Archangium primigenium: one gene and its partner. The protein of the gene in region 1 binds, or shares a complex with, the protein of each later gene. Links are inferred from orthologs where the notes say so. Each region holds a gene or a part of one and is shown on either strand. Other genes may lie near its edges.

The links. The genes of interacting proteins can lie anywhere in the genome.
Region 2: the proteins of I3V78_RS06815 (region 1) and I3V78_RS28935 are in contact, whole or in part, in a crystal structure (PDB 1U0S), measured with the Thermotoga maritima proteins. The link is inferred for Archangium primigenium from one-to-one orthologs. Residues at the interface, in WP_004081049.1 of Thermotoga maritima: Ser82, Ala83, Met84, Gly85, Gln86, Gln87, Val90, Ile91, Ile94, Lys95, Lys99, Asp100, Phe101, Val103, Lys104, Gln107, Arg110, Glu113, Ala114, Lys117; in WP_004081040.1 of Thermotoga maritima: Lys186, Gly188, Thr189, Gln190, Leu191, Ser193, Ala194, Arg195, Tyr197, Leu198, His201, Glu223, Ser247, Ser248, Ile249, Ala250, Asp251.

What each region holds. Positions count from the first base shown.
Region 1 is NZ_JADWYI010000001.1:1,583,219-1,591,026, forward strand. The notes cover bases 173-2,985. They hold I3V78_RS06815 (response regulator), read left to right. Parts: upstream 173-1,301; coding sequence 1,302-1,670; downstream 1,671-2,985. Other genes in these bases: I3V78_RS06805 (methyl-accepting chemotaxis protein), read left to right, coding at 173-752; I3V78_RS06810 (chemotaxis protein CheW), read left to right, coding at 804-1,229; I3V78_RS06820 (chemotaxis protein CheA), read left to right, coding at 1,705-2,985. Also shown: more of I3V78_RS06805, read left to right, coding at 1-172; more of I3V78_RS06820, read left to right, coding at 2,986-3,768; I3V78_RS06825 (chemotaxis protein CheC), read left to right, coding at 3,765-4,361; I3V78_RS06830 (hypothetical protein), read left to right, coding at 4,473-4,892; I3V78_RS06835 (alpha-amylase family glycosyl hydrolase), read left to right, coding at 5,242-6,714; I3V78_RS06840 (ABC transporter ATP-binding protein), read left to right, coding at 6,783-7,808. UniProt on the Bacillus subtilis protein: Involved in the transmission of sensory signals from the chemoreceptors to the flagellar motors.
Region 2 is NZ_JADWYI010000001.1:7,074,597-7,077,624, reverse strand. It holds I3V78_RS28935 (chemotaxis protein CheW), read left to right. Parts: upstream 1-397; coding sequence 398-2,659; downstream 2,660-3,028. Other genes in the region: I3V78_RS28930 (chemotaxis protein CheW), read left to right, coding at 2,693-3,028; I3V78_RS28940 (response regulator), read left to right, coding at 27-401. UniProt on the Bacillus subtilis protein: Involved in the transmission of sensory signals from the chemoreceptors to the flagellar motors. CheA is autophosphorylated; it can transfer its phosphate group to CheB, CheY or CheV.

The DNA.
Region 1 (7,808 bases):
TGGCCGGCAGCATCCAGCGCACCGCGGCGAGCGCCGAGGACGCGGCCCGCACCGCCGCCGAGACCAGCAGCGCGGCGGAGAACGGCAGCAAGGCGGCCCTGCTCGCGGGCGAGAAGGTCAAGAAGGTCTTCAATCGCATCGAGGCGGCGAGCCAGCAGGTGTTCGCCTTCGGCGAGAAGACGCAGGAGATCTCCAAGATCGTCGACGCCATCACCCAGGTGGCCCAGCAGACCAACCTGCTCGCGCTCAACGCCACCATCGAGGCGGCGCGCGCGGGCGAGTATGGCCGGGGCTTCGCGGTGGTGGCCGACGAGGTGCGCAAGCTGGCCGAGAGCGCGGGTCGCTCCGCCGAGCAGATCTCCCGCCTGGCGCGCGACATCTCCGGTCAGTCCACGGCGGTGGTGAGCGCCATGAAGGTGGGCATCGAGGAGCTGGCCGAGGGCCGCGAGGATCTCACCGGCATCGTGCGCTCCATGGGCGCCATCACCGGCACCGTGCGCCAGGTGGCCGAGAAGGTCCACCTCATCTCCGACAGCGCCCGCGAGCAGCTCAAGGGCAGCGAGGAGATGGTGAAGGCCACCGAGGAGATCTCCAGCGTGGCGCGCAACAACGCCACCTCCACCGAGGCCATCCAGTCCGTCATCCAGGAGCAGACGGACGCCATGGTGCGCATGACGTCGCTGGCCAGCGAGCTCACCAACCTCTCCATCGAGTTGCAGAGCGTGGTGCGCAGCTTCCGGCTCAATGCATGAGGCCCGTCAGGGATTTTCCATGCGGCTGCACTTGCTGATAGAAAGTGGAACGTGCGCCACGTCATCTTCCGGGTGGAGAAGGAGCGCTACGGGCTGCCGCTGACGGCGGTGAAGGAAGTGGTCGTGCCCCCGGAGCGCTTCACCCGGGTGCCGCGCGCGCCCGCGCCGGTCACGGGGGTGATGAACCTCAGGGGCCGGGTGGTGACGGTGGTGGAGTTGCGGCAGCTGCTGGGGCTGCCCGAGGGGCCCACGCCCAACGGGCGGGTGCTGTTGCTGGAGCGGGGACGGCGGGACCTGGGGTTGCTGGTGACGGATGTGGAGGGGATCGAGGCGGTGGAGCGGGTGGGCGTGGCGCCTGGCAAGGCGATTCCAGCGGTTCGAGGGGTGGCGCGGCTCAAGGGCCTGGCGGTCACGGTGTTGGATCCAGAGGGAGTGGATTCCGCGGTGGTTGGACTCTTCACCGCGGCTCAGAAGTGAGTAGCTGTCCGAAATGTGCGGGTGGTAGTGTCCGCGGCCCTTTCGGGGCCTTCTGCGGAGGCGGAGCTTCACATGGCTAAGCGGGTGCTGGTCGTCGACGATGCCATCTTCATGCGCAACATGATCAAGGACATCTTCGCGTCCGGTGGCTTCGAGGTCGTCGGAGAGGCGGCCAACGGGCTGGAGGCGGTGGAGAAGTTCAAGGAGTTGAAGCCGGATCTCACGACGATGGACATCGTCATGCCGTTCAAGAGCGGCATCGAGGCCACGCGCGAGATCATCAAGGCGGACTCGGGCGCGGTGGTCATCATGTGCTCGGCGTTGGGTCAGGAGAGCCTGGTGATGGAGGCCATCGAGGCGGGTGCCTCGGACTTCATCGTCAAGCCGTTCCGCGCCGAGGACGTGCTGGCGGTCGTCAAGAAGGTGCTGGGCGAGAGCTGAGGGTCCGCTCCAGCACGCGCGGCGGAGGCCGGGCATGAGCATGGACATGTCCCGCTACCTCGGCCTGTTCCTGTCCGAGGCGAGCGAGCATCTGGAAGGACTGGGTCGGGACCTCGTGCAACTCGAGCGCGAGGGCGCTCCCGCCGTGGTGGATTCCATGTTCCGCCACGCCCACTCCGTCAAGGGCATGGCCTCGTCCATGGGCTTCGAGTCCATCGCGGTGCTCGCCCACCGGGTGGAGGACCTGGTGGACGCCATCCGCCAGGATCCCAGCCGCCTGGAGCGCACGCTGGTGGACCTGCTCCTGTCGGCCACGGACGTGATGATGGCCCAGGTGCGCTGCGTGGCGGACAACAAGCCGCCCGAGGACGCCTCGGCGCTGCTCGGACAGCTCGCCGAGAAGGTCAGCCGCCTCACCGGCCAGGCACCCACCGCCACGCGGGTGTTGCCCCGCATGGCGTCCGAGTCGCCCGCGCCCCCGCCCGCCGCCCCCGCTCCGCCCGAGCGGGTCGCCGCGAGCACCGCCACCGCCCAGTTGAGCACCGCCGTGGCCCAGGCGGTGAAGGCGCAGCCGTCCGCGCCCGCGGAGCCCAAGCGCGCGGCGCGCTGGAGCGTGCACCTGCGCATCGCGACGAGCTGCCAGACGCCCGGGGTGCGCGCCTTCCTGATGCACAAGCGGCTCGTCGGCCTGGGGTCGCTGCATGACCTGCGGCCGGGCCTGGACGACCTCAAGGCCGGCCGTATCCCCGGGGGCTCCATCCAACTGGAGCTGGAGTCGGCCGAGGTCGAGGAGGGCATCCGCAAGGCGCTGCGCAACGTGGCCGAGGTGGAGCTGGTGTCCCTGACGCCGGTGGCGCCGCCCCCGCCGACGCCCGCGCCCACGTCGTCCCCGGCGCTGGCGCAGGGCGAGGCCGCGCGCTCGGTCGCCACGGGCGCGGATGGCTCGCGCACGGTGCGCGTGCGCACGGAGCTGCTCGACCACTTCCTGGACACCGTGGGAGAGCTCCTGCTCGCCACCGCGCGCCTGCGCGAGCTGGGCAAGGTGCTGCCGGAGGGCTCGCGCCCGCCCATCGAGGAGGGCGTCTACCGGCTGCACACGCTGGTCAAGGACCTGCACGACAAGGTGATGAGCGCGCGCATGACGCCCTTGTCGCTCATCACCGACCGGCTGCCCCGCGCGGCGCGCGACATCGCCCGGCGCAAGGAGCGCGAGGTGGACCTGGTCATCACCGGCGCGGAGATCGAGCTGGATCGGGCCATCCTCGACGAGCTGGCCGACCCCCTGCTGCACCTGTTGCGCAACTGCATCGACCATGGCCTGGAGCCCGCCGAGGAGCGCGTGGCCGCGGGCAAGCCGCCCCGGGGCAAGCTGCAGGTGTCGGTGCGCCGCGTGCGCGACCGCGTGGTGCTGGAGATGGAGGACGACGGGCGCGGCATGAACGCGGCCCGGCTCAAGGCGGCGGCGGTCGAGCGGGGCGCCATCTCCCAGGAGGCGGCGGCGCGGATGACGGACCGCGAGGCCTTCATGCTCTCGTGTCTGCCCGGTGTCTCCACCGCCAAGGACATCTCGGAGATCTCCGGCCGGGGCGTGGGCATGGACGCGGTCAAGCGCGTGGTGGAGAACGTGGGCGGCACGCTGGAGATCGAGAGCGAGCTGGGCCGCGGCTCGCGCTTCGTCCTCAAGCTGCCCCTGACGGTGGCGGTGGTGCAGCTGCTCCTGGTGGCCGTGGGCGAGGAGGTGTTCGGCCTGCCCATCGCCAAGGTCGTGGGCGCCACGGAGGCGGATGGCGAGCGGCTCGACCGCACCCGCCAGGTGCCGCTCTTGCCCCATGGCCAGGGCCTGCTGCCGGTGTACGCGCTGGACGAGCTGCTCGGCGTGGCGGCGCCGCCGCGCACGGGGGTGCGGCCCTTCGTGGTGATGGAAGCGGACACGGGCCGGGTCGCGCTCGCCGTGGACCGCCTGGTGGGGCAGGAGGAAGCGGTGCTCAAACCACTCTCTCGGCCTCTAGACTTGCTACCGGGGCTTTCTGGGGTGACCATCCTGGGAAGTGGCCGCCCGGTCTTCATCCTGGACGTGCCAAGGTTGCTATCCGCGTGAGCCCTCATCCGAGCGACATTCAACTCGACGCCCTGCGAGAGGTGGCCAACATCGGCTGCGGGCACGCCATCAGCGCGCTCGCGAAGATGGTGGGTGGCCGCACCGTGAACCTGTCCGTGCCGCGGGCCCTCCTGGCGGACGCCACGGGCGTGGCGGAGCTGCTCGGCGGGACCGAGACCTCCGTGGTGGTCGCGTCCCTGGGCATCCTGGGACCCCTGCGGGGCCTGCTCCTGCTCGTGCTGCCCACGCCGGACAGCGCGGCGCTGGAGGCCCTGCTGCTGCGCCGCACGGACGCGCCCGCCGAGGAGCGCGAGAGCGCCCTGGCGGAGACGGCCAACATCGTGGCCAGCGCGTGTCTGTCGGCCATCGGGATGCTGACCGGCTGGCGCCTCCTGCCCACCGTGCCGACGCTGCAGCGCGGTGACGCCGGCCCGCTCATCGCGGACGCCGTGTTCGAGACCCAGGGCGATGGCCGCGTGGTGGCCCTGGAGACGCGCTTCGACTCGGTGGGCACGCCCGCCGTGTCCGGCCAGGTGCTGCTGCTGCTCGACGCCAAGAGCACCAGCGCCCTGCTCGCCCACCTGGGCGTCTGAAGACGAGCAGCCAGGCGGCCGCCTGGCCTCGCCGCTGGTTGCCACCCCCTCGCCTCGTTCCCAGCTTGATAGGCCGAGGGGCGTGACGGTCGCGTCCCAGGGGAGGCACTCATGGCGAAGCTCATCTTCGGAGGCGCGGTCCTGGGCGCGGTGCTGCTCGCGGGCTGTCAGACGGGAGGCGCGGTGGCCCTGCGCGACACGCCCGTGGTGCGGGATCAGCCCGCGCAGAACCCCAGTTCGCTCGAGCGGGGCCTGCTCGTGCGCGGCACCGTGGACAAGGACTACGACAACGTCCTCGTCATGCAGGATGACCTGGGCGAGCGGCGCTACCTGCGCATCGGCAACAACACGCGCTACTTCCAGGATGGCAAGCAGGTGAGCCGCGAGTTCCTCGCGCCAGGCTCCACGGTGCGCGCTTCGTACGACTTCAACAACCGCGAGCAGATCGCGCGCGAAATCCACATCCTGAGCACCGATGGCGAGAGCGCCCCCGTGCAGCTCCCCACGCGCTCCGGCGCGCCCATTCCCTGACGTATCAGGTTTCATGGAAACCACCCGCCGGCGGACCCCGGATCATGGCGCGCCGTGTCATGACTTCCGAGGGTCGGCGGGCCGGATTCCAACTGGATGTCCCGACGCGGCGTGCTCGCGGTGAAGACCAATATAAGACCTGTGGGATTCGGCGTTGAATCGTGACATCCCAGGTCCGAACGAATGACTTTCCGCAGCGGGTGTGGAAAAGTCCCGCGCAATGGTTGATTCGTCGCCTTGTCGCCCCCTGGGCAAACGCGCGAACAGTCGTCTTCCCGTCGCGACCTCGTTGCTGCTCTTCCCGCTGACGTTGCTGGGCTGCGCGCATGCGCGGCCCTCGGCGGAGAATGTGACCTCCGAGGTTCAGGCGCAGGCGGCCGTCGCCCCTCCCGTGGTGGAGTCCGTTCCGTCCGCTCCCGCCGTGGCCCCCCGCCCCTGGGCGGACGAGGTGCTCTACTTCGTCGTGGTGGACCGCTTCGCGGATGGCGACCCCACCAACAACCTGAACGTGGACACGAAGGCCGCGGGCACGTTCCACGGCGGTGACTTCAAGGGCCTGCGCGAGCAGCTCGACGAGCTGTCGTCCCTCGGCGTGACGGCGCTGTGGATCACCCCGGTGGTCAAGCAGATCGAGGGCTTCGTCACGGGCGCGGGCTTTCCGGACTGGGGCTACCACGGCTACTGGGCGGATGACTTCCACGCGCTGGATCCGCACTTCGGCTCGGAGGCGGAGCTCAAGGCGCTCGTGGATGACTGCCACGCGCGGGGCATCCGCGTGCTGCTGGACGTGGTCTACAACCACGCGGGCTACCTGTCGCGCTACCAGCAGGACCCCCAGACCCGGGACTGGCTGCGCACGGAGGAGACGGGCACCTGCGGCCAGGACGACGTGACGGCCTGTGTCTCGGGCCTGCCGGACTTCAAGACCGAGCGGCCCGAGGTGGCCCAATACCTGCTCGACGCGCAGCTGGCCTGGGGCAAGCGCCTGGGCCTGGATGGCTTCCGCCTGGACACGGTCAAGCACGTGGACCACGCCTTCTGGCAGGAGCACCGGCGCCGCACCCGCGCCGAGCTGGGCCCGGACTTCTACCTGCTCGGCGAGGTGTGGGGCGGGGACCGCGAGTCGCTCGAACCGTGGTTCTCCACGGACGAGCTGGACGCGGGCTTCGACTTCGGCTTCCAGGGCAGCGCGCTCGGGTGGGTGCAGGGCCGGGGCCGCACGGTGGCCTTCGACGCCTACCTGCGCTCGCGCCACAAGGTCCGCCCGGGCCACCTGCTGTCGCACTTCCTGTCGTCGCACGACGTGCCCGGCGCGCTCTTCCAGCTCCAGGGAGACAAGCCGCGCTTCCGGCTCGCGGCGGCGCTGCAGCTCACCACCTCCGGCATCCCCGTCATCTACTACGGCGAGGAAGTGGGCCGCGCGGGCGGCGACTGGCCGGCCAATCGCAGCGACATGCCCTGGGGCGAGCGGGCCGTGAAGCCCGGGGCGGGCGTGCCGCGCGACGAGTCCCTGCGCCAGTTCTACCAGAAGCTCGTGGCCGTGCGCCGCGCGCACCCCGCGCTGTCGCGGGGCACGCACAAGGCGCTGTCCACCGAGGGCGACGTCTACGTCTTCCTCCGCCATGACCCCGAGTCCAGTGACGCCGTGGTTGTGGCCGTGAATCGCGGTGATAAGAAGGGCGCTGTCTCGGTCCCCTGGCCCGAGGCCTGGGGCGGCGCGGCCGCGGAAGACCTGCTCGAAGGGGGAGGAGTGAAGGCGGCTCCCACCCTGGACGTCACCGTCGAGCCGCTGTCCGTGCGCATCCTGGGACGAGCCCGATGAAGTCCTCGCAGTCTTCCACCAGCAGGCCTGTGGGCACCCCGCGTCACGCCCACGGAGGGAGAGCCTGAATGTCCGGTGTGGTTTTCAAGAATGTGGCCAAGCGGTACGGCGATGTGTCCGTCATCGAGGGGTTGAACCTCGACATCAAGGACCATGAGTTCATGGTGCTCGTGGGCCCCTCGGGCTGCGGCAAGTCCACGGCGTTGCGGATGATCGCCGGCCTGGAGGAGATCACCGGCGGCAGCCTGTCCATTGGCGACCGGGTGGTGAACCAGCTCCCGCCCAAGGAGCGGGACGTGGCCATGGTCTTCCAGAACTATGCCCTCTATCCGCACATGTCGATCCGGGAGAACCTCGAGTTCGGCCTGAAGATCAGGAAGACGCCCCGGCCGGAGATGGACCGGCTGGTGAACGAGGCGGCGGAGATCCTCGGCATCACCCACCTCTTGGACCGCAAGCCCAAGCAGCTGTCGGGCGGTCAGCGCCAGCGCGTGGCGCTCGGCCGCGCCATCGTGCGCAAGCCCGCCGTGTTCCTCTTCGACGAGCCCCTGTCCAACCTGGACGCCAAGCTGCGCGTGCAGATGCGCTCGGAGATCAAGAAGCTCCAGCAGCGCCTGGGCGTCACCTCGGTCTACGTCACGCACGACCAGATCGAGGCCATGACGATGGGCCACCGCATCGCGGTGATGAAGGAAGGCAAGCTGCAGCAGCTCGGCACGCCGCTGGAGGTCTACGAGCGGCCGGCCAACGTCTTCGTGGCGCAGTTCATCGGCTCGCCGCCCATGAGCTTCACCTCGGCCACGCTGTCGGCCAACGGCGAGGTGCTCGAGGGGGACGGCTTCCGGCTGCCCGTGCCCCAGAGCCTGCGCCCGGTGACGGCGGGCAAGGGCGGCAAGAAGCTCAAGGTCGGCATCCGCCCGGACAACATCGTGGCCCCCACGGTGACGGCGCGCGGCGAGTCGGCGCCCATCGAGGTGGCCGTGGACCTGGTGGAGCCGCTGGGCAACGAGGTCATCGTGCACTCGCGCCTGGCCGACAACTCACTCGTCTTCCGGTTGCCGCCCCAGCACTCGCCCGAGTCGGGCGCGAAGCTC
Region 2 (3,028 bases), 5.5 Mb from region 1 along the record:
AGGATGTCCGGACCGGTTCCTGACTCATGACGTCCAAGATTCTGATCGTGGAGGATTCGAGGGCCTCGCGGGAGCTCATCGCCGCGACGGTGGAGTCCATCCCGGGTCTCGAGGCCATCCCCTCCAGCAGTGGCCTCGAGGCGCTCAAGCTGCTGCCCCAGCACGACTTCGCGCTCATCATCACCGACATCAACATGCCCGACATCAACGGGCTGGAGCTCATCCGCTTCGTCAAGAGCAACCCCGCCCTGCGTGACACCCCCCTGTTCATCATCACCACCGAGGGTCGGGAGACGGATCGCGATCGCGGACTGGCGCTGGGCGCGGTGGAGTACCTGGTGAAGCCCTTCTCCCCGCGGAGCCTGGAAGAGCTCGTGCGGCGCTACCTCCAGCTCGCGTGAGCACCGCGGGCAAGGCCCTGGCGGAGTTCATCGCCGAGGGCACGGAGATCCTCGAGTCGCTGAGCCGGGACCTGCTCCTGTTGGATCAGCAGCGCGGCACGGAGCCGGATCCCGAGGTCATCAACGGCATCTTCCGGGCGGCGCACTCGCTCAAGGGCCTGGCGGCGCTCTTCGGCCAGGAGCGCATCGCGAAGCTGGCCCACCAGACGGAGGACCTGCTGGATCGGCTGCGGCTGGGCAAGCTATCGCTGGACGATCAGGTGCTCGACGGGCTCATCGAGTCCCTGGACGTGCTCCAGTCCCTGCTGTCCGAGGCGTCGCGGGAAGAGGCCACGGACTCGTTGGGCGAGCGGGTGACGACGCTCGGGCAGCGGCTGGCGGACCTGGGCACGGTGGCGTCCGCGTCCGACGAGGATCCGCTGGACCGCCTGGACCTGCCCGCGCAGGTGCGCGCCGTCTTCACCGAGTACGAGGAGCACCGCCTGCGCGAGAACGTGCGCCGGGGCGTGGCGCTCTACCGCGTGCGGGCCGCGTTCGACCTGTCCGACTTCGACACGGGCCTCACCGAGCTCAACGCGCGGCTCAAGCCCCTGGGCGAGGTCGTCAGCACCCTGCCGTCGTCGGAGCCCGGGGGGCTGTCGGGCATCGCGTTCGACCTCATCTTCGGCGCCAAGGTGTCCAGCGAGGAGCTGACGCAGAAGCTCGAGGGCACGCCCGCCCAGCTCTTCTCGATCGGGATCCGCCCGGCCACCCCCTCCCCGCGCCCGTCCGAGTCCGAGTCCGAGCCGGAGGCCGTGGCCCCGACCCTGGCGGCGGCGAGCGTCCCGGCGCGCAAGACGGCCAAACGCAAGCCCCGGGCGCCCAAGGCGCCCACCCCCGAGGTCGTCGCGGAAGAGGTCGTCGCGACGCCCACGGCGAAGACGACCGTCCTGCGCGCGCTGGAGAGCGAGCCCGCGGCGGAGACGACCGAGGCCCACGTCCCGGTGCGCACGCTGGTGCAGGATCCGCCCACGTCCCGGAGCGGCCGGGGCGAGGGGGAGTCCGCGCGCAGCCTCACCCAGACGGTGCGCGTGGACATCAGCCGGCTGGACGCGCTGATGAACACCGTGGGCGAGTTGCTGCTCATCAAGGCCAACCTCCAGCGCATGGTGGAGAGCGTGCGGCAGGACCCGGGCACCTCGCTGTCCAAGGCGTGGGGCCAGGAGCTGTCGCGCGAGACGCGGCAGTTGGAGCGCAAACTGGACGCGCTGCAGGAGGGCCTCCTGGAGGCGCGCATGGTGCCCGTGGGCCAGGTGTTCGACCGGCTCGCGCGCCTGGTGCGCCGCATCGCGCGCGAGGTGGGCAAGGAGATCGACTTCATCATCGGCGGCGGCGACGTGGAGCTGGACAAGCTCATCGTCGAGGAGCTGAGCGATCCGCTCATGCACATCATCCGCAACGCCATCGACCATGGGGCCGAGTCCCCCGAGGCGCGGCTGGCGGTGGGCAAGCCCCGACGGGCACGCATCTCGCTGCACGCCGAGCAGAAGGGCAACCACGTCGTCATCGAGGTGAGTGACGACGGGGCGGGCATCGACGAGCTGGGCGTGCGCGAGCTGGCGCTGCGCAAGGGCCTCATCACCGAGGCCCAGGCGCGCGAGATGAGCCGGCGCGAGCTGCTCAACCTCATCTTCCTGCCGGGCTTCTCCACCGCGCGCAGCGTGAGCGAGCTGTCCGGCCGGGGCGTGGGCCTGGACGTGGTGAAGAACAACATCGGCAACCTGTCCGGCATCATCGACGTGTGGAGCGAGCGGGGGCAGGGCACCGCCTTCCACCTCACGCTGCCCGTCACCCTGGCCATCATCCGGGCCCTGGTGGTGGGCGTGAGTGGTCGCACCTACGCGGTGCCGCTCAACAGCGTGCTGGAAATCCTCTCCGTCAAGCCGGCGGAGATCCGCACCGTGGAGCGGCGCGAGGTGCTGGACGTGCGCGGCAGCACGCTGCCCCTCATGCGGCTGGCGCGCGTGTTCGGCCACCCGGAGCACCACCCGGACCGCTACTTCGTGGTGGTGGCGGGGCTGGCCCAGGAGCGCCTGGGCATCGCCGTGGACGAGCTCCAGGGCCAGCAGGACATCGTCGTCAAATCCCTGGGCGGCCGATTGCAGGGCGTGCGAGGGATCTCGGGGGCGGCGGACCTGGCCAACCGGCGCACCGTGCTGGTGCTCGACGTGGGCGCCCTGTTGGAAGAAGGGATGAGCACCGAGCGGCGCCGGGCGTGATCCGCCGAGCGCGGGCCTGCTATCTTCCGGGACGTGCCTTCCCTGTCATCGCTGCTCGACAACTTCTTCTACCGCCCGGACGAGGACGTCGGTCCCATCGAGGAAGTGGTGGCCGGCACCGATGAGTTCATCGAGACCGCCGCGGAGGAGGTCCCCGAGGAATACCTGGCCTTCCGGCTGGAGGGGGAGATCTACGCGGTGCCCATCCACGGCGTGCGGGAGATCGTGAAGGTGCCCCCGCTCACCGAGGTGCCCCGGGCGGCCGCCAACCTGCTGGGGGTCATGTACCTGCGCGGCGAGGTGCTGCCCGTCTACGACATCAAGGTGAAGCTGCGCCTGGCCGACACGTCCGCCCTGGTGGCCGGCCCC